3 regions of the Lysinibacillus sp. FSL P2-0066 genome follow, and region 1 is predicted to be linked to each of the others. Evidence: a T-box and tRNA genes for the amino acid it is inferred to sense, from the RefSeq annotation. Region 1 holds a T-box; the other regions hold tRNA genes.
What was found. The T-box of region 1 lies ahead of argS (arginine--tRNA ligase). A T-box ahead of a tRNA ligase gene usually reads a tRNA of that ligase, here a tRNA-Arg.

Region 1 (7,101 bases):
AAACCATAAAGACGCAATGATGGTTTGTAAGGAATGGTATGGTATTTTGACTCATATTATTAAAGCAGATAATTCAAGTGAAAAACTTCCTTCTAATTCCACCACTTCGGAAACAGTTAATATGTCTGATAAATTAAAAGAGTTAAAGCAGTTAAATATAGATGGTATTTTAACCGATGATGAATTTAATAAACAAAAACAGAAAATACTGAATAGATTATAAAGGATTATATTAGAGGGGTAATTTCCCTCTTTTTTTATTGATTAGAAACTTGAAAACGTAGCAATAAATAGTGTATAGTTGGAATATAAAAGGTAATTAAATTTAATTAGTAGATGTTTTTCTACCTTACAAACGAATTTAATCCATATAAACCTCTATATATCAACGTTTCTTCGCTAATGATTTAGTTAAACTAGACAGAAGTGAATTTTATATTTACGTCTTCAAATAGTTTACGATCGCCATAGCGAAGACCTACATTACTAACTTGAATCATGCAAGTTCCTCCTTTTTTCACAATGGCTCTAGTATAGCATGAAATATGTTCCATAGTCTATAAACATTATTAAATCAAGGTTTGGCGTTCTTTCCACATTTTTTGTTAAACATAAACTGAATAAAGATACAATAAAAAAATTAAATTTGGTGTAACTTTCTTTGAGAGTGGAGCGTCTATTGTAGTGTGATTAACTATTTTTGAAAAAGAATAGAAAAATGACATCATTTTCCATGGGGATTTTAGTTGCTTATTCACAAAGGTTTCGTCTAAAATGATTCTGACTGTTTATATGTCAAGTAAATCATCACTGGTGCCCACAAGACCATCCCCGTTTTGAATGCCAGCTACTCGTGGCTCTTTCATTTATCCTAGATTGGTGTTGCTAATGTTAGACTAAAAACATCACAATCCTCATAAATGATTTCATTCATTTATCTTGATGATAATTTCATAGAGAATGCTATAAGCTAAAAAATTATTCATTTGTGGTAATGATATGCCTGCGTTCAACTAGGACATTCAGCCCTTGAGGCGGGAATGATGATTAAACAAACACATTGATGGTAAATTTAACAATTGGAGGTATATTATGGGTAAGGGCTTATTATGGACAGCCACTTGTGTAATAGTAGTTTTACTTGGGTTTGGTAGCTACTATTTTATTAAAGAAATAACAAACTCTATGGCATACAATAAATTAGTGGATGAGTATAAAAAGCCAGAACCAATTGAACATATAGAGGCAGAATATGATGTTATTGTCATCGGTGGTGAACCAGAGGGTGTTGCTGCTGCTGTTGCTGCTGCTCGAAATGGTGCAAAAACATTGTTGGTCGAAAAACGACAAGAGTTAGGTGGATTATTTACATATGGTATGCTGAATTTCCTCGACATTCCTCGTGATGGCCATAACAACTCGATAAGTGAGGGAATATTTAAGGAATGGCATGAGCTTGTTAGAGGGAATGACGCTTTTGGCATTGTAGGTGCTAAGGCAGCCTTTAAAAAGCTGATCGATGAAGAGCCCAACTTAACTTTATCCGTGCAAACCGAGATCGTGAAAGCGAATGTTAAACAACAACAATTAACGTCCGTGGAATTAAAAAATAAGTACGGTACATATGTTGTGACGGGGAAATCTTTCATAGATGCTACACAGGATGCTGATTTTGCAGCCATGTCAGGCGTTCCATTCTTTGTGGGTGGAGAAGATATTGGCATAAAGGATAAGCGTATGGCTGTGACTTTAATGCTGCATCTAAAAAATGTCGATTGGGATGAAGTAAAAAAAGCGGCTAAGTCTGGTGTATTTGGCGGTGCTAATTTAAATCATACCGTTATGTGGGGCTTTACAAAGCTGCATGATGAATACAAGCCATTACAAGAGGGTACAAGATTACGAGGGTTAAACTTAGCTCGTGTAGATGATGAATATTTCATCAATGCCTTACAGATTTTTGGTATTGATGGCTTGAATGAATCCTCCAAACAAGCGGCTATTGCCACTGGGAAGAAAGAAACGTTACACATTCTAAAATATTTACAAACAAACTTCCCAGGATTTGAAAAGGCTGAAATTGTTAGCTATCCAGAAGAACTCTACGTCCGAGAAACAAGACATATTTGGGCAGAGTATCAATTACCAATGGCAGACCTTTGGAAAAATAGTGATCAGTGGGATAGCATTGGCATTGCCTCTTATCCAGTCGATGTGCAAGCGCAAACGCCTCATGATTACGGCTATGTGATCGCATCACCAAAGCAATATGCCATTCCATTCCGTTCATTAGTACCGAAGGACATTGATGGCTTACTGGTTGTCGGACGCTCTGCTGGTTACTCATCACTCGCGGCTGGTAGTGCACGTATTGTTCCAACAGGGATGGTGACAGGTGAAGCGGCTGGGACTGCGGCTGCTCTTGCACAGAAGCACGATGTAACTTTTAGAGACATGAGTAAGGATAAATCATTAATCGCTACATTACGAAAGCAATTAGCTAAACAAGGTGCCTATGTTGATTCATTTTCAATTGAGTACCCATATCAAGGAGAATGGTATGATGAAGCCATTCAAACGCTCATTAATTACGGCCTTGTAGTGGGTGGCTATGATAATGACCTAAAAGTAGATAGTAAGGCGACAAAAATAAAGTTTGCGAAAATGTTAAAAGAGAGTATGCTACGTGCTGGTAGAGAAAGTGCATTAGAAATGAAGGATCAGCTCGAAATTGTTATCAATAAAGTTTATAATCAAGGTGATGAACCCATTGAGCGAGATGAGCTAGCCCAATATTTGGCTGATGTCCTCATCGGTGAATCCAATGCGACTAGCTGGGATACGTTAGTTGAAAAAGGAATCGTCACGGAGAAAGTAGCGAAGAAAGTCACTGATAATAAGAAATTAAAATTAAAAGAGATGTATGCGATTATGGCTGATGTTATTCATTATGTAGAAAAAGAACGTTCCTCATTGTGAGGAGCGTTTTTTGCTGAAACGGCAACGTAAAAAAGGGTTGACGCCAATTAGAAAGTCCTGTAATATATGTCAAAATCATAAAAAATTCGATGAAAAAGAGAGTAATTGATGGGAAGACTGGCAAGCGAGTTAGGGATGGTGGGAGCCTAATGCAGGAACCATGAATGAAGCGCACTTTGGAGAAGATTCTCGAAATAGTAGTAGAGAATAGCGGGGCGTCACCTCGTTAACAATGGAAAGTGGTCATGTCACATGGCAACTAGAGTGGTACCACGGGATTATCATGCTCTCGTCTCTAATTATAGAGGCGAGGGCTTTTTTATTTAGATAGGAGGAGCAAGATGAATAAACAAATCGCCGATAGTATAGCAGTCGTATTAAAGCAGCAAATAACAGGGGAGGAAATATTGTCACTATTAGAAAAACCAAAAAGCTTGGAGCTAGGGGACGTGGCCTTTCCATGCTTTACCCTAGCAAAAGTGTGGAAACAGTCACCACAAAGTATCGCAGCACAAATAGCAAGTCAATTAAACCATGACAGTATCGAGCGTGTGCAAGCCGTTGGTGGCTATGTCAATATTTTTCTAGCTCAGCAACAGGTAACGCAACAGGTGTTGAGCAAGATTCTACGCGATAAGCAACAATATGGTACTAGCTCAACAAAGATGGGAACGGTCGTCTTGGATTTTTCATCTCCTAATATTGCCAAGCCCTTCTCAATGGGACATTTACGTTCAACGGTTATCGGCAATGCCTTAGCAAATATAGCAGAGAAAAATGGCTATCAAGCGATTCGTATCAATCATTTAGGGGACTGGGGTACACAGTTTGGTAAGCTTATTGTTGCCTATCAGCTTTGGGGGGACAAACAGGCTATTTCAGCGTCACCGATTAAGGAGTTGCTAAAGATTTATGTGAAATTTCATGAAGAGGCAGAGCAAGATCCAACATTGAATGAACAGGCTCGTGCCGCCTTTAAAGCATTGGAGGATGGTGATGCAGAGGCACTAGCATTGTGGCAATGGTTCCGAGATGTGTCATTAGATGAGTTTCAAACAATCTATAAGCTGTTAGGAATTGATTTTGATGCCTTTACAGGTGAAGCCTTTTACAATGACAAAATGACGCCCGTTGTGACAGCGCTAAAAGACAAAGGGCTACTCGTAGAATCAGACGGTGCGTATGTTGTGGAGATGGAGGAGATGCCTCCATGTTTAATAACGAAAACGGATGGTGCCACGCTGTATGCGACGCGTGATTTAGCAGCCGCCCTGTATCGTCAACAGCACTATCAGCCCGAAAAGATGTTCTATGTCGTTGGTAATGAGCAGTCCCTCCACTTTAAACAACTTTTTCAGGTCATCGAAAAAATGGGCGATCCTTGGGCAAAGAATCTGCAGCATGTCCCATTTGGCATGATGCTGAAGGATGGCAAAAAAATGTCGACTCGTAAAGGCAAGGTGGTGTTATTAGCAGATGTGCTAGCTGAGGCCATTGCGACGGCAAAGCGTAATATTGAGCAGAAAAATCCTCATCTTTCAAATAAAGAGCAAGTAGCACAGCAAGTGGGGGTTGGAGCGGTAATTTTTAATGATTTAAAATCCCATCGTCTAAACGATATTGAATTTTCAATCGAGCAGATGATGAATTTTGAAGGCGAAACAGGTCCATATGTACAGTATACGTATGCGCGTATTTGCTCTATTTTAGATAAAGCGAAAGCTCCGACTCAAGGTAAGATATTGAATTCTTTAGGAGAGCTGGCTTGGCCGATTATCTTATTACTAGAACAGTTTCCCAAAACGGTAGCTATGGCTTTTGAGCAGGCTGATCCGTCTCAAATAGCGAAATATGCCTTACAATTGGCACGCTTATTCAATAAATATTATGCACAGCACAAAATAGTAGCAGATGATGAACAGCAAGCATCCCGTCTTGCACTATGTCAGAGTGTCGCCATTGTTTTAAAAGAGTCATTAGCCTTATTAGGTATTGAAGCACCAGAAAATATGTAATAAACAATAGCCATTTAAAGGCAAACTGGCCAATGATTGACCATCCTTCGAAAACATGATAAAAGGATAGAGGAATCCATGCAAGCTTTTCATAAATGAAGGCTGCGTAATAGTAGAGAGGATCGAACAAATGGCTAAAAAACAATGGACCATTTCACTCACCTTCGTAGTCATTAGTATATTTTTTGTTGCACTTAATATGAGACCAGCCGTCACGGGAATAGGACCTCTTTTTAACATCCTCATGACATCCTTACATGTCTCGAATACAAGCATGAGCTTTCTCACAGCGATTCCCGTTTTTTGTATGGGATTATTTGCTCCATTGGCTGTCCCGCTTCAGCGAAAAATGGGCACGAAATCAGCTATCACCCTTTTAGTGGCTATCCTGGTCGTCGCGAATGGGCTACGCTTTTTCCAAGCAAGCTATCTCTTGCTCATCGTGACAAGCTTTGCGGCAGGCTTAGCGATTGCAATGATTGGTCCTATTCTAAATGCTTATATTAAGAAAAAGTTTCCAGAACGCTTTACGACAGTAGTCGGTATCTATTCATTCGGTATAGGCGTAGGGGCTACTTTAAGTGCAGCCTTAACCGTGACTTTTTATCAGAGTTTCAGTAATAGCTGGACAATCGCCCTTGGTATGTGGTCAATCCTTGCGATAGTTGCTCTCGCTATCTGGCTAGCGGCAATTCCATCCGAACACAACGAGCAGCTACACCAAGTAACTGCGTCAGAAGATGTCCGTAATCCGTGGACATCTAGACGTGCCTGGGTAATCTTACTGTACTTTGGTTTACAAACATCACTTTTTTTCTCAATCATGTCATGGCTTACACCGCTATTGCAGGATAAAGGCCTGTCATTAGAGGCAGCAAGTACCATGCTGACCATTATGTCGATTGTACAAATGATAGGGAATATGGCGGTACCAATGTTCATGGAAAAATGGCCCAGTCGAATGGCATGGCTACTAGTGTTAAGCTTTGTTGGCGTGATAGGATTTATGCTGCTGTGGCTGACAACAGGTATTTACCTATGGCTGGCTGTTTTATTAATTGGTATTGTGTTAAGTGGGCTGTTTCCAATCGGCCTATTGTTGCCTCTTGATGAAGCCAAAAATGATCAGGAGGCCACTAGTTGGTCATCTATGGTGTTGGCAGGAGGCTTTATGGTAAGTGCCATTATCCCCATTCTAATAGGCGTTTGCTATGACCTAACTAGCAACCATATATGGACGTATCTGATCTTTGTACTATTAATGCTCGGCATTCTAGTAACGACAGGACTATTAAGGAAAAAATCATTGTAAGAGACATGTGTCAGGTTGCACATGTCTTTTTATGTGAAAATTATTTTGTGGGTATGATATCCTTCCATCCTCATAGCAAATTTCGTCTTTCACCAATATTAATGGGTAGAAAGAAATGACTTTAGGGTAGTTGCTACATTTTTCTAATATTAATTAACTTATAATAATATTATGTAAACTTGAAACATTACTAGTCCTTGATTATGATAGAGAAGAGAGAATGTAGAAAAGAAAGTTTTGGTGAAGGTATGTATAAAAAAGTGCTCATTTTAGGAGCGACAGCTTTTCTTGTAGCAGGCTGCGACAGTCAAATAGGGACAGGATGGTTTCAAAATAAAAAGGCAGAGGTGGAAACAGAGGGAGCTGTGACGAAGCAACAGGAAAAAATTGTCCCAGAGGTCAAAGTGATTGGAGAGCATGGTGTTGGAGCAGGCATTATTATCAGACAACAGGATGATCAACTGTATATTTTAACGAATGGCGCACTAGTGGCATCCAAACCAACTGCCCTTGTTCAATTTGGTCAGGACAAGCTGGTAGCAGCAACTATTCATGTTATGTCAACCGCCTATAATATGGCCCTGTTACGAGTAACCTATCAAGCGGATGTGCAAGTGCCCAAGCTATATGATGGTGAGCTCAATCAGCTAGCTGTTTATGTGAATGGCTTACCCTATACGATTCAAAAATACCAAGATAAAGTTGCGGCTTATTATATAGAAGCAGAACAATCGATACCTCTAGGAAGCCCTGTTATGGAGGCTGAAAATGGCGCCATTGTCGGTCTATATTTTA
Region 2 (7,101 bases), 1.5 Mb from region 1:
AAATACGGTTATTACGCATCGTGATATTAATCGTAGAAAGGAATGAGTGAATGGGGAAAAAGCAAACAAAGCTTGTGGTAATTGGTGGTGGCACAGGGCTTTCCACGTTACTTCGCGGGCTGAAGCATCACCCATTTGATATAACTGCTATTGTAACAGTAGCAGATGATGGTGGATCTTCAGGTCGTTTACGTGATGATTATGATATCCCACCACCTGGTGATGTACGCAACGTGATTGCAGCATTATCAGATATTGAGCCCCTTGTAGAGCAAATGTTTCAATACCGTTTTTCGGCATCTGAAGATTTACGAGGCCACTCCTTAGGAAATTTAATGCTTACAGCCCTTACTGATATTACCGGAGATTTCAGTCATGCTATAAGTGAGATGGGAAAGGTTTTAAAAGTTCATGGTCGAGTAATTCCAGCTGCTAATAAAAAAATCACCCTACATGCTGTACTTGATGACGGCTCAATTATAGAGGGCGAATCAAAAATCCCGACAGCGACCAAACGCATTAATCGCGTTTTTTTAGTACCTGAAAATGTGCAACCGTTACCAGAAGCTATTCGTGCAATACTTCGTGCAGACTATATTTTAATAGGACCAGGAAGCCTATATACAAGTATTATTCCGAATTTGCTTGTGAAGGAAATAGGAGAAGCAGTTGTTAAGGCTAAAGGAAGAAAAATATATGTTTGTAATTTAATGACACAAAAGGGCGAAACTATTTCTTATACAGCAGGCGATCATGTAACAGCCATACATAAGCATGTTGGCCATGATTTTATCGATTCCATTTTAGTAAATGATGAAGAACTACCGAACCCTGTAAAAGAATTGTATAAAGAAGAAAGAGCGGAACCAGTAACATTTGATGTAGCAAAGCTTGAAAGTATGGGATTAGAAGTTATTAAACGGGACATTGCTACAATTCGACCAGATGGAACGGTTCGCCATAATGCTACGAATGTTGCAGAATGGCTGGTAGATTATGCTGATATTTACCATCAAAAAGTAAGAGGACCAATAATAGAAACATAATGGCTTTATTGTATATGGTAAGATGAACATATACATAGAAATCATGATTGAAAGGGGGGCGTGATATGTCTTTTGCTTCTGAAACAAAAAAAGAATTGACACAAATAGAAGCGGACGATCATTGTATGAAAGCAGAAGTTTCTGCCCTAATTCGTATGAATGGTTCATTATCCTTTGCAAATAAACAACTAAGCTTAGACGTGCAAACCGAAAACGCTGCAATAGCCAGAAGACTATATACGATTATGAAAAAATTGTATCCGTACAATGTGGAATTACTTGTTCGAAAGAAAATGCGATTGAAAAAAAATAATGTGTATATATGTCGTGTAAGAGAAGGTGCGCGTGAGCTATTAATTGATTTAGAAATCATCTCAGACGACTTTCAATTTAACCATACTATCTCAAGAAAGCTCATTCAAAAGAGTGGCCAAAAAAGAGCTTATTTAAGGGGAGCCTTTTTAGCAGGAGGTTCTGTCAATAATCCAGAAACATCGGCTTATCATTTAGAGGTTTATTCTTTATATAAAGAGCATGGTGAAGCATTAATGGATTTGATGAATGAATTTGAACTCAATGCCAAAACAATCGAACGTAAAAAAGGCTTTGTGACGTACTTAAAGGAAGCGGAAAAAATTTCAGATTTCCTTAATATTGTTGGCGCACATCAGGCTATGATGAAATTCGAAGATGTTCGGATTTTGCGAGATATGCGTAATAGTGTCAACCGTATTGTGAACTGTGAAACTGCCAATTTAAATAAAACCATTGGTGCAGCATTACGGCAGGTAGAGAATATTCGATTTATTGAAAATTCAATTGGTCTTGATCAACTACCAGAGAAGCTTCGTGAAATAGCTCGTCTCCGTGTTGAATACCAAGATGTGACATTGAAAGAGCTTGGTGAAATGGTATCTAGTGGAACGGTTAGTAAATCTGGTGTTAACCATCGATTGAGAAAAATTGATGAGATTGCGGATGCATTAAGGCGTGGTGAAAAAATAGGTGGTTAAGTTATCATACTTTTCAGGTATGAATGTCATGCTAATCGCTTATTGTTCTTTTGCCTGTAAGTAAGGTAAGATAAAACTAATAGATGAACGGTAGTGAAGGGGAGTTTTGAGAATGATTGAGAGAAGAGTCCAGGTTAAATTAAAATTAGGACTACAAGCTAGACAAGCAGCACTATTTGTGCAGGAAGCAAATCGTTTTAGTGCTGATATCTTTCTAGAAAAAGACGAGAAAAAAGTAAATGCCAAATCCATTATGGGTGTCATGAGCTTAGCAGTTGCTAAAGGTACTGAAGTGACTTTAAGCAGTGAAGGTAACGATGCTGAGCAAGCGGTTACAGCGTTGGCAACAATTATTGAAAACGAAGATTAACATTCAATAAATACAAAAGGCATCACAGAGCAATTCTGTGATGCCTTCTCTTTTTTATTTATTATCGCTACGATGCATAATGTGGTCAATTAAGCCATATTCTTTTGCACGTTCAGCAGTCATGAAGTTATCACGATCTGTGTCTCTTGCAATGACTTCAAGTGGTTGACCAGTGCGTTCAGATAAAATGCCATTTAATTTTTCACGTAAGAATAAAATACGTTTAGCAGCAATTTCAATTTCTGTCGCTTGCCCTTGCGCACCACCTAGTGGTTGGTGAATCATAACTTCAGCATTTGGTAAGGCAAAACGTTTACCAGGTTCTCCAGCTGCAAGTAGGAAAGCACCCATTGATGCAGCCATACCAATACAAATTGTTTGTACCTGTGGTTTAATAATTTGCATTGTGTCATAGATTGCCATACCAGCCGTAATGGATCCGCCAGGTGAATTAATGTAAAGAGAGATATCTTTATCTGGATCTTCTGCTTGTAGGAAAAGAAGCTGAGCGACAATGGAGTTGGCAACATTGTCATCAATGGCACTTCCTAAAAGGATAATACGGTCTTTAAGTAGACGTGAATAAATGTCATATGCACGCTCACCACGACTAGTTTGTTCAATAACTGTAGGAATTAAATTCATGTTAAATCCTCCTTAAAAAGCTAAATTCGAATACCTTTGCTGAAAATTTTCCTTTGTATTTCAGCTGTATCCTTATCATACACATTATAGTCAGGGAAGGTCAAATATTAACCCTGCTAAAGTGAAATTAAAAAAAATAAATTGTTTTTGCAATCTATGGTTGAATTATATAGGATAGGCTTGTATAATGATTAAGGTTATAAGGTTTAAAGTACAGAACACTATTTTGCAGGTATGCTTCAAAAATGAGGGTTATCTACATCATGCTTTTCGTAAGCCTAGAGTGAGTACTTTTTTTTTGTGTCTTTTGCCCTCGTGGTGTAATGGATAACACGTAAGATTCCGGTTCTTGCACTGGGGGTTCGATTCCCTCCGAGGGCGCCATTTTACTGATTAATTGATATACTGTTATAGCTCATCTCCTAATAAGTAGTTTAGCAGCCTGCTTACTGGAGATCGAGAGGAAGAATAGGGAATACTGTCCTAGTTGGCATTATTCCCCTATTTATTCCTTTCAAACCTTCAAAAAAGCAACAACTCCAAATTATTTTTTAGTGAACATACTGTACGTGAGACTAGCAATAGTCGAAAAAAAAAGAATCCTATCTGAGGGGATTCTTTTTTTTTGCCTAAATTTATCGAAATTTGGCATGGTTCTCATTGTATATATATTAGTTTTAGGTTTATTTTCTTGTTATTTATACATGTTTTTTCAAATTATATGAATTTCATATAAATTTATATGAAAAAATATTTAGTTTTATGCGAAAAGTTGTTGTCTAAATACTATAATGTTAATATAATTGACCTAATAGTCTAACATTTCCGAATTGCGAAAAATAATACGTAATTTGGAAAATTATCGAACTAGGGGGAAATATAATGAAAAAAACAGGTTGGATGTTACTGATGATTATTGCGGCATTAACATTAGCGCTTGCAGGATGTGGTACAAAAGATGGGGCATCTTCAGGTAGCTCTTCTTCAGAAGATGGTGGAGATGGCAAAAAGGTCTATAAAGTAGGTACTGAGGCCACTTTTGCACCATTTGAATCTGTTGACGATTCAGGGAAAATTGTAGGGATTGATGTCGATATTCTACAAGCAATTGCAGATGAGATGGACTTTGAGGTTGAGTGGAATAATATTGGATGGGAGCCAGTGTTCCAAACAATTAAAAACGGTGAAACAGATATCGGTGCTTCAGGGATCACAATTACGGAAGAACGTAAAGAATCATTTGATTTTACAGAACCATACTATGAGTCTCAGTTATTAATTGTTGTGAAAGAAGATTCAAAAATTAAATCTCTTGATGAATTAAAAGATAAAAAAGTATCAGTACAAATTAATGCTACTGGTCATATGGCGGCGAAAAAGCTTCAAGGGGAAGCAAGTACAAATATTATGGCTTTTGAAAGTCAGCCAATCGCTATTCAAGAGATGCTAAATGGTAATGTTGATGCAGCTATCGGAGATAACGCAGTCGTTTATGAATATATTAAGGCTCATCCAGATCAAAAACTAAAAGTAATTGAAGATGACGCATTCGAAAAAGAATACTATGGCTTCATGGTTCAAAAAGGCAATAAAGAATTACTAGATAAATTAAACGAAGGTCTTAAAAAGATTAAAGAAAACGGTAAATTAAAAGAAATTACAGGTACTGATTTTTAGTAAGAAATGAATGACATGATGCTACTAACATAGTAACTGTGCTAACGGCTCATTTATTAATCGTAATTTAAAGGGGAATGGGGTTTTCGGATGGACATCTTTGACTTACGCTGGGACATTGTCTGGAACTACCGAGATATGTTTATACGAGGTATTGGCGTAACACTTATTTTGACACTTAGTGGTTATTTTGGCGGTATTCTATTAGGGCTATTTTTAGGCCTTGGAAAATTATCGAGTAAAAAATGGATCTATTGGCCATCTAAACTATATATCGATTTATTCCGTGGAACACCGATGCTTGTACAAATCTTGTTAATTCACTTAGCAGTTATTCCAACAATTTTTGGTCATTCTTTAGGCTATATGGTATCAGGGATTACAGCGCTTATTTTAAACTGTGCTGCTTATAATGCAGAAATTTTCCGTGCAGGGATCCAAAGTATTGCAAAAGGACAAATGGAGGCTGCTCGCTCTCTTGGATTAACGCATAACCAAGCGATGCGTAAGGTCATTTTACCTCAAGCATTTAGACGGATGATTCCACCATTAGGAAATGAATTTATCGCATTATTAAAAGATTCTTCACTCGTAACAGTAATTGCAGCACCAGATATTTTATACGCTAGTAAGGTCGTAGCTGGTGCAAGCTTCCGCTTCTGGGAACCGTATATCGTTGCAGCATTATTATATTTAGTTTTAACATATGGTGTAACGAAAATTGTGGCATTTATCGAGAAACGATTTAGCAATAGCTATGTCCCTCGTAAAGCTAAGGTAGAAGGGCGGGAAGCTAGATGATAAAAATTGAAAACCTACACAAATACTTTGGCAAGCTTGAAGTATTAAAAGGAATCGATTATGAAATTCAAGAAAAACAAGTTGTCTGTGTTATTGGGCCGTCTGGTTCAGGAAAAAGTACATTTCTCCGTTGCATCAATATGTTAGAAGAAGTAACGGATGGTGCTATTTATATTGAAAATGTAAAAATTAACGACCCTAAAACGAATATCAATGAAATTCGCGCTGAAGTAGGTATGGTGTTCCAACAATTTAACTTATTCCCGCATATGACTGTTATTGATAATGTTACAATGGCACCTATGCAAATTCGTAAAATGAGTCGTACAGACGCAGAGGCTCTAGGACATGAACTATTAAAAAAGGTTGGCCTCGATAGCAAGGCATATAATTATCCTGAGCAGCTATCAGGTGGTCAGCAACAGCGTGTGGCAATTGCTCGTGCCTTAGCAATGAAGCCAAAAGCTATTTTATTTGACGAACCAACTTCAGCACTTGACCCTGAAATGGTAAAAGAGGTGCTAGATGTTATGAAAAATCTAGCAGCTGAAGGGATGACAATGGTTGTTGTGACACATGAAATGGGCTTTGCCCGTGAAGTAGGCGATCGAGTGGTCTTCATGGATGGGGGCTATATTGTAGAAGAAGGTTCTCCAGAGGAACTATTCGGCAATCCACAAAGCGACCGTACGAAGGCGTTTTTAGGAAAAGTATTATAAAACTGAAAAAGCGAACGACATGCTTGTTCGCTTTTTTGTACTAAAAAAGTAGTCCATGGTGTGAGTATTCACCATGGACTGTTTTTATTTAATGAAGGGGATTAGATGTTGTGTCGTATGCATTCAGCATCGCTTGCATATCCTGTTGAGAGTACTGAGGCACTTGATAATAGCCGTGTTTATTTTGATAAATGGATAATTCGTAGCCCATTTCGATACAGTTAGGAATACTATCCGCAACAACGCGTCGAACTACAGGGTTTGTTGTCTCCAACGCAGCAGTTGTCATGCATTTTGCTGCTCCTTTTTGAGCGCCAAGTAAAAATCCAGAAATAGCTTCATCATTGATTTCATTTGCGTTTTGCATTGGCTTTTTTGGTTGACCAGGATTTAGGCCATATTTGAAGTCATTTCCTGTTTCCATTTGGTAGCGTCCTGTTGGAACAGATGGATCGTGTCCTGTTTTGAAGGATTCTACGATCGTATTGTACATACCAAGAGTGAAATTATATTGGCGATCCAAAATATTGAGTAATTCAGGATCTTTTACATGGGGACGCAAAATAATCGCTTGGTTCATACCTGCAATAATTTCGCCAATTGTTTCATGCATGTCCATCATTTCATGTCCACCATGATTTAGGCTATGTTGTTGATTGAAATTTGTTTGGTTTGATGATTCATTGTAAAACGATTGTGACAAAAAAAACGCCTCCTCAATAATTTTTTGTTGCAGTATTTAGTATGTCGTGTCAATTCAATTTCATACGGTATAAATGTAAAGGTAAAAATGTAGACTAAAGTTAGAAGGAAATGCAAGTCAAGGAGGC
Region 3 (7,101 bases), 930 kb from region 1:
CATTTGAGCGACAATAATAGGGGGAATCCGCATGACTACAAAGTATGCGGATTTTTATTTGGGCTGCTGATAATGGTAAAATTGCCTATGAATGATTAATGCTGAAATAGCAAAAATAAATCGTAAAGGCAATAAAGGAGAAAACATGAAAAAAACAATTGGCTGGCATTTTGATAATAGTTACGTTCAACTACCAAGTATTTTTTATTCCGACATTTCGTTAAATCCTGTCCGTTCACCAAAATTGATCTTATTAAATGAGTCAGTTGCAGCATCACTTGGGTTAGACATTCAGACTTTAAAGAGTGAGGAAGCATTAGCCGTTTTAGCTGGTAATACAATCCCAGAGGGTGGCGAACCGATTGCACAGGCTTACGCAGGGCATCAATTTGGTCATTTTAATATGCTAGGTGATGGTAGAGCTCTATTATATGGGGAGCAAATCACACCTCAAAATGAACGGTATGACATCGCTCTAAAGGGATCGGGTAGAACACCTTATTCTCGGGGTGGAGATGGGCGAGCCGCCTTAGGTCCAATGCTAAGGGAATATATTATTAGTGAAGCGATGTTTGCGCTAGGGATTCCCACTTCACGTAGTCTAGCAGTAGTCACTACAGGTGAAATGATTATTCGAGAAACGGAACTACCAGGCGCTATTGTCACACGAGTTGCAAGTAGTCATTTGCGGGTAGGGACATTTCAATATGCTGCGCAATGGGGGACAGATGAGGAGCTACAGCTCTTAGCTGATTATGCATTAGAACGACATTACCCAGCTAATAGTGGCGATCAAAATCGTTATCTTTATTTGCTACAGGAAGTCATAAAGAAACAAGCGACCCTTATAGCAAAGTGGCAGTTAGTGGGCTTTATTCATGGCGTCATGAATACCGATAATATGACCATTAGTGGTGAAACCATTGATTATGGTCCTTGTGCATTCATGGACGTCTATGATCCAGCGACTGTGTTTAGCTCGATTGATCGCCAAGGACGCTATGCTTATGGAAATCAGCCCAACATTGGTGGCTGGAATTTAACGCGCTTAGCTGAGTCCTTACTACCTTTAATTGATGATGATCAAGAAAAAGCCATTCAACTGGCACAAGAAACGCTACAACAGTATCCAAAATTATATGTAGAAAATTGGTTGGAAGGAATGCGTGCAAAGCTAGGCATTTTTAATGAGGAGCAAGAGGACATCAAGCTTGTTGAAGAGCTTCTTCAGCTTATGCAGCAATACCAAGCAGATTATACGAATACATTTATTGCCTTAACGTTTGAGCAATTGGAGGATTCGCCTTTATTTAACGCCTCAGCTTTTAAGGACTGGCATCACAAATGGCAAGCTCGATTAGCGAGACAGCAGCAAACAAAAGACATGTCACAGCAATTAATGCGTCAACATAATCCAGCTATTATTCCGCGTAACCACAGGGTAGAAGAAGCTTTGGAAGCGGCTGTAGAACGAGGCGATTATAGTGTGATGAACAACTTACTAAAAGTCCTAGCTCAGCCTTATGCCCATACGAAAGAGCAACAAGCATACGCTTCATTACCTGAACCGACGAATCAACCATATCGTACGTTTTGTGGCACATAAGTAAAAACGAGAGTTATTTATTCTCTCGTTTTTTATTTGTATAAAGGCACTCTACCGTATTCAAACGCATATTCTATGTATGAATAAAGATAAAGGAGAATAGGGTCGGTGCATAAGTATTCAAAGGGTTGGTTTGTCAAAGTATTGCGTGCTCATGGAATAATGGTTCATCCTCAATTTAAAAGTCATTTAGGCTTATATAAAGAATCTGAATTACGAAATTTATATTATCGTTATGTCGAAATAGAGTCTGCTGAGCAAAATCAATAGACCGTTTGTTTGAATAACTCCTTTCTAGGAAAAACTAGTGATTAGAAAGGAGTTTTACGATGTGGATGATGACTCAAACATGGCAAGATGTTCTATTTTTACATTGGCCGATAGACCCTCAAGAACTCGAAAAACATGTACCTAAAGAACTGAAGCTCGATCTCTTTGAACAAAATGCCTGGCTTAGTGCTGTAGTTTTTAAAGTTTATCGACATCGGCTACGCTTTCTACCACCTCTTCCGGGGATGAATACCTATTTACAATTGAATGTCCGAACATATGTGGAGTATAACGGCATGAAAGGCATCTATTTTTTTCATTTAGATGTGACGAATAATTTCTTATCAAAAATTACGGCAATAGGTAGCTTGCCATATCGCCATTCCAACATCCTAGTAAAACAAAGAGGAAATCACTATTCATACACAAGCCATTACAAAGCATGTGACGAAAGATTGAGGGTTATTTATACAATAGGAGACAAGACCAATACTAATTTTGACCGATGGATTGTAGAGCGCTACCATTCATGGGCGAAATGGAAGGATACACTTTTTCGCATTGATATTCACCACTCCACATGGGAATTAAAGCGAGCCAACGTAACGATTCAAAGCAATACATTAGCCTCTTTTATGAAGGGTAGTCTTCAGGGCATACAGCCTCATGCTCATTATGCCAAAAACAAAACGGCGAGAGTTTTTCCTCCAGCAGTTGAGCGTAAAATGGTCATAAATGCATCAAGATTTTTACATTAAAAGAGGTAACAAAATTGCATCACGATGGCACTGGCAATCATATCTGACATCGCAAGTGCCTCTGCTTCAATTTCATCAAATACGTCTACATCTGCCTGAAAATCTTTTTGTATCATCGTGACAGCTTCATTTTTCGTTAAAGCTAAATGCGTATAAAACATTTTTTGTACTGCCTCTCTACTTAGGTATGGATTGATTGTATGCAAAAAGAAAGCAATATCATCTGCATTACGATACCATTCCTTTTCTTTTGCTTCTGCTGTGGTAGCGTCACCTTTCGCAGCAGCTGTCACTAATTGAGCCGCAATTACCAGATGCTCTTTAATTAAAGCTGCATAACGATCCGCCACGGAGTCCCCATAAAAGGGGCGTAAACAATTCCCTAAATCGGTTGCATTGCGTAGCAAACGCTGCTGCACAAAGGGTAAATCAGGCAAATTAAACACAATGCTAATAATAGTCATCCGTGTCCAATTTACATGCTCCATCCAAAGTAAGCGATTCATAGCCATAAAGTCTGCTTCGCCTTTACTAATACAGCGTCGGTAATCATTTGACTGTAAAAAGTGACGAATCGGAGCCGTATACTGCGTATAGGGGGCATGATACAGCTGGCTTAATGAAAAACCATTTGAATAGGGGTACAAGGCTTCACTCCTTCTTGTTCTATCTCCTACAGTAGCATACTCCAAGGAATCTCAGAGTATGAAGAACAAGAAAGAAAAGAACAGACGACAAAATTACGCTTCATACATCATTTTCTTCGTCATGCCACCATCAACTGTAAGATTAATACCTGTTACAAAGTTATTCATCGGGTTTGTTAAATAGAGACAAGCCTGTGCAATATCTTCAGGCAGACCAACCCTTCCTGACAAATGCTGCGCATGATCGATTGGCCGTAGTGCCTCGTAATCACCTGTTTCAATCCACCCAGGTGAAATACAATTCACCGTAATTTGATCTGGCCCTAAAGATCGCGCTAAAGCATGTGTTAACGCTATGATACCACCCTTTGTAGCCGCATAAGCTTCTGTATGAGGCTCCGACATTTCAGCACGCGTAGAGGCCAGCGAAACAATAGAACCACCCTTTGCATTATGCCGCATCACTTTTGCAGCCTCTCTGGCACAGAAAAAGGTACCCGTTAAATTCGTCTGCAACAAATCCTGCCACTCATCAAACGTCACCTCATAGGGAGATTGATGCTGAAACTTCCCAGCATTATTAATTAATATATGAATGGTCCCATATTGCTCAACAGCTCGCTGCATCAAATGAATTATATCCTGTTCCTTTGTCACATCCGTTGGAACAAATAATGCAGAGTAGCCTTGAGCAAGCATATCCTGTTCTAACTGTTGACCTAAGCCTGCATTCAAATCAGCAATCACCACTTTTGCGCCTTGTTGTGCATATGCGAGTGTAATGCCCTTTCCAATCCCTTGTGCACCACCAGTGACAATAACGACTAAATCTTTAAACATCCTCATACCTCCTACTTTTTTATCGCCAATAGTGTAGCAAATATTTTGCTATCCGTCCTGCTAAGTGGGTGAGGAAATGGTATAATGGATGCTGTAGCAACATATGATAAAAAATATGAGGCAAACCTTGCCTGCATAGTAAAATTAATGTTGACATTATGCTATAAAGTACATATAATAAATATTGTCCTTCCTATGGAATACATAAGAAACGACATCATGTCTCAGTAGCTCAGCTGGATAGAGCAACGGCCTTCTAAGCCGTCGGTCGGGGGTTCGAATCCCTCCTGGGACGTCAAGCGAAGCCTTACAGCCACAACGGTTGTAAGCCTTTTTATTTTTATACATTGATGTATAAGTCTCTCGATAGTGCCTAAGAGGTGCCAAAATCAGTCTTTTTCATCGAAAAGTTTATCAAAATGAGAACTAGCTCGTTGATCTGTTTCTTGTAAAGTGGTATTAAATGTGAAACAAGATAGTCCAGAGACAGTCCTGCTAAGAATGTTTTTAAAATAAACTAGAAAAGAAATTTTTCGTAGTGCTAACAATTGAATTAAAAGTAGAGGAAATGAAATTAATAGCAGCACTTATTGCATTTTTTACAGTTTCCACAACAGTAACAAAAACATTTAAAACTTTATCCATAATATCTTGTATAAAGGCACCGACTTTATCAGCAATAGTAAGGATTAGTGTTTGAGCTGCAGGATGCTCTTCACCAAAATCTATCAACGAATCGTAGTATTTATTGATCATGTCTTCCGATTTTTTTAAAGCTTCCTCTTTTTTCTTCCGCATATTTTCAAAAAAAGCTGTTTGATTTTTATCATTCTCTAACTGCTTAACATTTTCTTTTAAGTCTAATTCTTCTTGCACATAAAAACTATTAACGTTCTCCTGATATTCTTGTGTTAGTTTTTGTAATTCATCAGGTGCGTCTGATAATGAAGGAGCTTGAAGTCCAATGAACGCTGCTAAAGAAAATTCATTGGTTTGCTCTCCCGTATAAGCATCTCTCATTTGATTCATAATACTACTAAAATTTTTTACTGCTACTGTCATAATTATTCCTCCTAGTAATTTAATTGTTGAAACAACTATAGATTATCAATAAAAGGTTAAAATTAGGTTAAAAAACATAAATTTACTTTTTTGTTTTAATATATAATATACTGGCGATGAGATAAGTTAATTAAAATAATCTGTATTTAATAATAGTAGAAAGACCACTCCATGATGGGTGGTCTCAATCATTATATAGCGTTACATGATGTGGAGAAAATTAAAAAAGACCATCTCTAATAGAGTGGTCAAAAATACTAACTTGTCTTACATTATAATGAAGTTGACTTACCTTTTTTCTCATCCACAATAAGGTCTTCTTCACGTTGTGGGCGAGGGGCTTCCGTACGCCCATTAGGTTTTTTTGGGTCTGCTCCACTAGTAAATGATTGTTTTGTTGGCTCGTCTGTTGCAAACTCTGTATTTTTTTTGTCTCGTTTCATGTCGACACCTCCTAAAGATATTATTTATCTTATCCAATAAAATATCCCTTGTTTATTTCTACTTCCTATTTAAATATTTCAGATCATCCCAAGATTATGTAAGGAAAATTTGGTAGGAAATTTCTGATGTTTGGATTTTGCATAAAATAATTGATTATTTAGAAAAAATGAATTTTTATGTTAAAATAAACCAAAGAAAACATTTTAGAAAAGTATCGGCGCTTTGATTGGAGGTTGAACAGGTGGATGAGAAGAAGAAGGGGAAATTACAAATCCTCGTAATAATTTTAATGATATTACTTTTGGTTGCAACGTTTGTTTTATTTTTCATAGGTAAATATATGTTGGCATTTATTTTATTTGGAATTTTTATGCTAATACTAAATTTTATTAGTAGCTGGAAAAACCTAGATAATGCAGATTACGTTTATAGAAAAATTCATAAGAGTAACCAGAAGTGGTAATTACTAAACATTTAGCTTAGGATACTTATAGTGCTTATTTGGATAGCTGAAAGAGCAAAGAAGGATTCCTCACTTTATATGAAGAAATAGTGAGTTATAATGTTTTTCAACAACTACGGAGGTGCTTTTTTGCAAACATTTTTTAAATATAATTGGCTAGTTAGGGAAGACTGGTTTCGTTGGTGTGAAGAGTTGACTGAAGAAGAACTTTTGCAAAACCGAACTGGAGGAATGGGCAGTATATTACACACACTTTTCCATATCATTGATGTTGAATGGAGTTGGATTCGTCTATTACAAGGGAAAACTGATTTTCAGGAGAGCTTTGATGAATATAATAACTTGGAAAAGGTTCGTAAATTGGAAGCAGCATTTCATTTAGAAGTCGAAAGCTTTGTAAATCAATGGGATGACAGTATGGAAGAGCGTATACTTCATAATCCATTAGCCGATTGTAGCATTGAAACGCATACATGGGGTGAGATCATTCGTCATACCATTGCACATGAAATTCACCATATAGGACAATTATCAATTTGGGCAAGGGAGATGGGGAGAGCGCCTGTTTCAGCGAATCTAATCAGACGAGGTCTTTCTTCATCATTGAAAAATGCAGTAGGTGCTCAAATAAATATAGAAACGTCTAAATAGTGTTCCAGAAAATCTTCCAATTCATTTGAAATGGAAGATTTTTTGATGCCCAAATAAGAGAAATTGCGAGGTAAATTTCATATAGATATTTAAAGAACCAACCATCTCTATTATGGCGTAAAATACCCAGTAAATATTAGTTAAAAGCTAATGTTTACTGGGTATTTTTTGGACAATATTTAGGTTAATTAGAAATATTTATATGAAGAATAGCTAACAACTTGACAGAAGTTTAAATGGGGAGTACTATACATTGGTCGCGAAAAAAACTATTGTAACGTAACATTTTTTAAAGTGCAATACAGTACTTATCAGTTAAGTTCATATATATCTAGATTTTAATTTAATCAGTAAAAGGTA

Region 2: it encodes a tRNA-Arg, which carries the amino acid that the T-box ahead of argS (arginine--tRNA ligase) is inferred to sense. The anticodon was not compared.
Region 3: it encodes a tRNA-Arg, which carries the amino acid that the T-box ahead of argS (arginine--tRNA ligase) is inferred to sense. The anticodon was not compared.

What each region holds. Positions count from the first base shown of each region.
Region 1 is NZ_CP150202.1:2,212,188-2,219,288, forward strand. It holds gene MKZ14_RS10955 (SHOCT domain-containing protein) at 1-223, shown strand, start outside; gene MKZ14_RS10960 (FAD-dependent oxidoreductase) at 1,093-2,979, shown strand; T-box leader at 3,060-3,279, shown strand; gene argS (arginine--tRNA ligase) at 3,321-4,994, shown strand; gene MKZ14_RS10970 (MFS transporter) at 5,125-6,306, shown strand; gene MKZ14_RS10975 (hypothetical protein) at 6,555-7,101, shown strand, end outside.
Region 2 is NZ_CP150202.1:3,669,754-3,676,854, reverse strand. It holds gene rapZ (RNase adapter RapZ) at 1-46, shown strand, start outside; gene MKZ14_RS18255 (YvcK family protein) at 51-1,046, shown strand; gene whiA (DNA-binding protein WhiA) at 1,112-2,059, shown strand; gene MKZ14_RS18245 (HPr family phosphocarrier protein) at 2,172-2,429, shown strand; gene clpP (ATP-dependent Clp endopeptidase proteolytic subunit ClpP) at 2,484-3,074, opposite strand; tRNA gene MKZ14_RS18235 (tRNA-Arg) at 3,384-3,458, shown strand; gene MKZ14_RS18230 (basic amino acid ABC transporter substrate-binding protein) at 3,957-4,751, shown strand; gene MKZ14_RS18225 (amino acid ABC transporter permease) at 4,842-5,552, shown strand; gene MKZ14_RS18220 (amino acid ABC transporter ATP-binding protein) at 5,549-6,271, shown strand; gene MKZ14_RS18215 (spore coat protein) at 6,360-6,974, opposite strand.
Region 3 is NZ_CP150202.1:3,142,458-3,149,558, reverse strand. It holds gene MKZ14_RS15730 (metallophosphoesterase) at 1-17, shown strand, start outside; gene MKZ14_RS15725 (YdiU family protein) at 146-1,606, shown strand; gene MKZ14_RS15720 (DUF2639 domain-containing protein) at 1,715-1,876, shown strand; gene MKZ14_RS15715 (DUF2071 domain-containing protein) at 1,936-2,634, shown strand; gene MKZ14_RS15710 (hypothetical protein) at 2,631-3,281, opposite strand; gene MKZ14_RS15705 (glucose 1-dehydrogenase) at 3,375-4,121, opposite strand; tRNA gene MKZ14_RS15700 (tRNA-Arg) at 4,343-4,416, shown strand; gene MKZ14_RS15695 (hypothetical protein) at 4,629-5,183, opposite strand; gene MKZ14_RS15690 (hypothetical protein) at 5,456-5,626, opposite strand; gene MKZ14_RS15685 (DinB family protein) at 6,220-6,741, shown strand.